DNA from 2 places in the Adlercreutzia shanghongiae genome. Region 2 is predicted to be linked to the other one. Evidence: predicted binding sites of a transcription regulator. Region 2 holds the regulator's gene; the other holds the start of a gene.
The links. Region 2 encodes LexA, which represses DNA repair genes until DNA is damaged. Its sites were predicted from a motif close to CNAACANNTGTTNG; they were not measured.
Positions count from the first base shown of each region.

Region 1: a site for LexA is predicted at 1,047-1,060, ahead of uvrB (excinuclease ABC subunit UvrB). Genes of this name have one in related genera too.

Region 1 covers NZ_JAYMFI010000022.1:16,637-19,096, reverse strand. Annotated here, with positions in the region: gene VJ923_RS09785 (oxidoreductase) at 1-353, shown strand, start outside; gene VJ923_RS09780 (hypothetical protein) at 415-633, shown strand; gene uvrB (excinuclease ABC subunit UvrB) at 1,152-2,460, shown strand, end outside.
Region 2 covers NZ_JAYMFI010000007.1:128,119-130,578, reverse strand. Annotated here, with positions in the region: gene dut (dUTP diphosphatase) at 1-87, opposite strand, end outside; gene nrdR (transcriptional regulator NrdR) at 93-539, opposite strand; gene lexA (transcriptional repressor LexA) at 837-1,475, shown strand; gene hflX (GTPase HflX) at 1,553-2,460, opposite strand, start outside.

The sequences.
Region 1 (2,460 bases), on a different contig from region 2:
ACTACAGCAATTACGGTCTTCTCGTTGACTACAAGTACTGCGATAACTGCGGAGCCTGCGTCGTGGCGTGCCAGGAGTACCACGACCTCGAGGCCGATCAATTTGGCATCAAGGTGTTCGAAAAGGGTCCCTGGAAGAAAGACAATCCGACGCTAGATGATGGCTGGGATTGGGACTATGTGCCCGTGCCGACGGGACGTTGCGACCTGTGCGCCGCTCGCCTGGACGAGGGTAAAAAGCCTATGTGCGTGAAGCACTGCCTCACATTCTGCATGCAAGTTGGGCCGCTTGACGAACTTGCCGAAAAGGCGGCCGAACTTGGCGAGAAGGTGGCTATCTACAAGCCAATGTAATGTTCCCGCGCGGCAGGTGTCTCGCGCCTGTCGCGCGCTTCGACTGCGGAGGAGATGTCTTATGGACCGCGAAACAATCTTCAACATGTCCGATCAGGAGCGCATCGATTACATCAATGGACGCCTTGCTGACGGTGAGTCCTACGAGGCGATTCTCGAGAGCATCGGTATCGAGAAAAAAGAGGCAGGTCAATCTGCCCCCTATGGACTGGGCCTTATCAAGATTGGCAATGAAGTGCGCCTGAAGCCTGGTCGCGGCGATAACGGATTTGCCTGGTAAACAGGAGACGATGAGCTAAAAGGGCGTTTGCCTGTCGGCGGCGCCCTTACGGAAGGATTCCCTATGTGCTTTAGACCAGCTGAAGCGGACACTATTCCCATCTGTCCGCATTGCGGCCAACAGGTACCTATCGTTGGCGGAGTTAAACTAAAGAAATGCCCGCATTGCAAAGGCGATATGGGAGATGCACCCGAGTCCGCTAAACCGAGCGCTCCCGTGCCGCCCGGCGCCCCGTCGGCTCCAGGCGCTCCCAAGCCGCCGAGTGCTCCCAAGCCGCCGAGTGCCTAAGCCCTCTAGCAGCATTGCTATTGCCCCCGAGCTCTCATGTCGCTTGGGGGCTTTTGTATTGCGGAACCAGCCTGGAAGCGCACGGGGAGGGTAACGGAGGCGTGACAGCGTCCATGAAATCTATGCGAACATCTGTTCAATTATCGGGCAGCGTGCTAGACTGAATCCCTTATCGCGAACCTAGTGAGAAAGGGACGTGCGTGTCCACTCATCTTTCCAATATCGAGGGCATGGTCATGGAGGGGGAGTTGCCCGAGGTGCGTCTGGCCAACACCCCGCTCAAAGTCGTTTCGCCCTTCGAGCCGTCGGGCGACCAGCCCGAGGCCATCGCCGCGCTGGCGAAGGGCGTGGAAGAGGGCCTGCGCTACCAGACGCTTCTGGGCGTCACGGGCTCGGGCAAAACCTTCACCATGGCGAAGACCATCGAGGCGGTGCAGAAGCCGACGCTCGTCATGGCGCCGAACAAGACGCTCGCCGCCCAGCTGGCCGCCGAGTTGAAGGAGTTCTTCCCCGACAACGCCGTGGTGTACTTCGTCAGCTACTACGACTACTACCAGCCCGAGGCCTACGTGCCCGCCTCCGACACCTTCATCGAGAAGGACGCCTCCATCAACGAGGAGGTGGAGAAGCTGCGCCACGCGGCCACGAGCGCGCTTCTGTCCCGCCGCGACGTGATCGTGGTGGCGTCGGTCAGCTGCATCTACGGCATCGGCAGCCCCATGGACTACGCCGGCATGGCGGTGTTCGTGGACAGGCAGAAGGAGATGGACCGCGATGCGGTCATCCACGAGCTCATCGACATCCAGTACGACCGCAACGACTACGAGCAGAAGCGCGGCACCTTCCGCGTGCGGGGCGATGCGCTCGATGTGTTCCCGCCTTACGCCGACCATCCCATCCGCATCGAGTTCTGGGGCGATGAGATAGAATCGATCGATGAGATCGACCAGGTCACGGGCGAGGTGCTGAACTCCTACGAGGCGCTGCCCATCTGGCCGGCTTCCCACTACGTCACGGCGCGCCCCAAGATGGACAAGGCGCTTACCACCATCCAGGACGAGCTGCGCGAGCGCCTCGCGCAGTTCAAGGAAGAGGGGAAGCTCCTGGAGGCCCAGCGCCTGGAGATGCGCGTGAACTACGACTTGGAAATGCTGGAGACCATGGGTTTCTGCTCCGGCATCGAGAACTACTCGCGGCATTTGGACGGGCGCGAGCCGGGCGAGCCGCCCTACACCCTCATCGACTATTTTCCGAAGGATTTCCTCTGCATCATCGACGAATCCCATGTCACGGTGCCGCAGATTCGCGGCATGCACGAGGGCGACCGCTCCCGCAAGATCACCCTGGCCGAGCACGGCTTCCGCCTGCCTAGCTGCCTGGACAACCGCCCCTTGCGCTTCGACGAGTTCGAGGAGCGCATCCCGCAGTTCATCTATGTGTCGGCCACGCCCGGCGACTACGAGGAGAAGGTGAGCCAGGCGAAGATCGACCAGGTCATCCGCCCCACGGGCCTCTTGGACCCGGAGATTGTGGTGCGCA
Region 2 (2,460 bases):
GGCGCGTAAATCGAGGCCGGCATCGCCTGGATGGGCATAGGAAGGCGCCGGAAGCGCTTCGTCGAGCCGCTGTATCATCACATCCATGATTCTTACCCCAAGTCCTTCAAGGCCTCGGAGAACTCCTCGACGTTCTGGAAGTCCTTGTAGACGCTGGCAAAGCGGATGTAGGCTACGTCGTCGAGGCCGGCAAGGCGCGCAAGCACCATGTCGCCGAGATCGCGCGAGCGAATCTCGTTGCGCTGGCCGGAGCGAAGTTCGGATTCAATACTCGAGATGAGGTTGTCGATCTTCTCCGGAGTGATGGGGCGTTTCGCGCAGGCGATGAGCAGACCGCGCATAAGCTTCTGTCGATCGAAGACCTCCGATGAGCCGTCGGCTTTCGTGACGAGAATGGGGTTTTCGGCGATGCGCTCGTAGGTGGTGAAACGCATGCCGCATTCCAGGCATTCGCGACGACGCCTGATGGAGGCGCCTTCGTCGGCCGAGCGCGAGTCGACGACTTTCGATTCAAGGTAGCCGCATGAAGGACAGCGCATGGGTTCTCCTTCTCTGATTGGTGAGTTGATTACCTATGATACCCTACCTAGTCAAAACCTCTCCCCTCTTCAAAACATTGCTACCTTCGCGACATCGGATGAGGCGCGACTTAGGCGAAGAAGATGAGAAACGAGGCAATGGTGCTGAGAGCGAAGGCGATGGGAAATTCATAGCGTGCCATTTTTTACTCCTGACCTCTTGCGTAGAACCTTTGTTCGCAGTTATAATAGAGCGAACAAAGGTTCACGTCAAGAGATTTTAGAAACAAATGTACGCTTTATTTGAAAGGACGCTCTATGACCCAGAAAGTGACCAAGCGACAGCAGGCGGTTCTCGACTGCATTGAAGCGTGCATTCGCGAGAAGGGCTATGGCCCTACCGTGCGCGAGGTGTGCCAGACGTTGGGCCTCTCCTCCCCCTCCACGGTCCATGTGCATCTGAAGGCGCTGGAGGATAAGGGCTTTATCAAGCGCGACCCCCTGAAGTCCCGCTCCATTGCCCTCACCTACCCCATCGAAGAAGTGCCCTCCCCCTCCACGGCGTTTGCGGCTGCCTACAGCAAGCTCGTCAACGTGCCGCTCGTGGGCAATGTGGCCGCGGGCTCCCCCATCCTCGCCGAGGAGAACATTACCGACACTATTACGTTGCCCACTGATATCGTGGGCGATGCTCCCTCCTTCATGCTTTCGGTGCGCGGCGAGTCCATGATCGAAGCCGGCATCAACGACGGCGATTACGTGGTGGTCAAAGAGCAGCCGGTGGCCAACAATGGCGATATCGTGGTGGCCATCATCGACGACGGAGCCACGGTGAAGCGTTTCTATCGAGAGGCCGACCATATCCGTCTTCAGCCCGAGAACTCCACCATGGAGCCCATCATCACCACCAACTGCGCTATAGCGGGCAAAGTGGTTGCCGTGTTCCGGCGCCTCTAGCTCCGTTTTGCTCCCCGGTAAGCGACAACGGCCCCGATTGAGATCGGGGCCGTTGTCGCTTTGTCGGGGGCATTGGCTTACACGTCGTCGGAGGCGAGGTAGCCGGAGAAGGCGCTAGCGAAAGCTGGGGCAGCGAGCATCTGGATGCGCGTCCCCTCTGCCTCGTGGCTCTCGGTGACGATGTGGCAGCGCTCGTGGGCCAGCGAGACCAGATCGCCGCGCTGGTAGGGTATCAACACATCGAGCTTCGTGTCTGTCGCCGACGCCGCTTGGGCGATGGCGCCGATGAGGACGTCTATGCCCGCTCCCGTGCGCGCCGAGACGAACTGAGCGTGAGGGAAGCGCCGATTGAGCCCGGCGAACATGTCGGCATCGAGCAGATCGCACTTGTTGAACACCGTTATCGTCGGAATCTTCTGGGCGCCGATCTGGTCGAGCACTTCGTGCACGGCGTCGATTTGAGGCTCGAACTCCGGCGATGAGGCATCGACCACATGCAGGATGAGGTCTGCGCCCGTGATCTCGTCCAGGGTGGACTTGAAGGCCTCCACGAGCGTTGTCGGCAGCTTCTGGATAAAGCCGACGGTATCGGTGATGGTGACCTCGCGGCCTTCGGGCAGCTCGAACTTACGTGTCGTGGAATCGAGGGTTGCAAAGAGCTTGTCGTAGCTGAGAACCTCTGAGCCCGTCAGGCGGTTGATCAGCGAGCTTTTTCCCGCATTGGTGTAGCCGGCGAGGGCCACCTTGAACATGCCGCTGCCGTAACGGCTCTCGCGCTGCAGCGAGCGAACACTGGAGAGATGCTCCAATTCGCGACGAATGCTCGTGATGCGCTTGCGCACCATGCGGCGGTCGACCTCGAGCTGGCTTTCGCCCTCACCGAAGCGCGAGCCCACGCCGCCGCCCATTCGATTCGAGGCAAGGTGGGCCCACATGCCGCGCAGACGCGGGTAGAGGTACTGGTTTTGGGCGAGACGCACCTGCA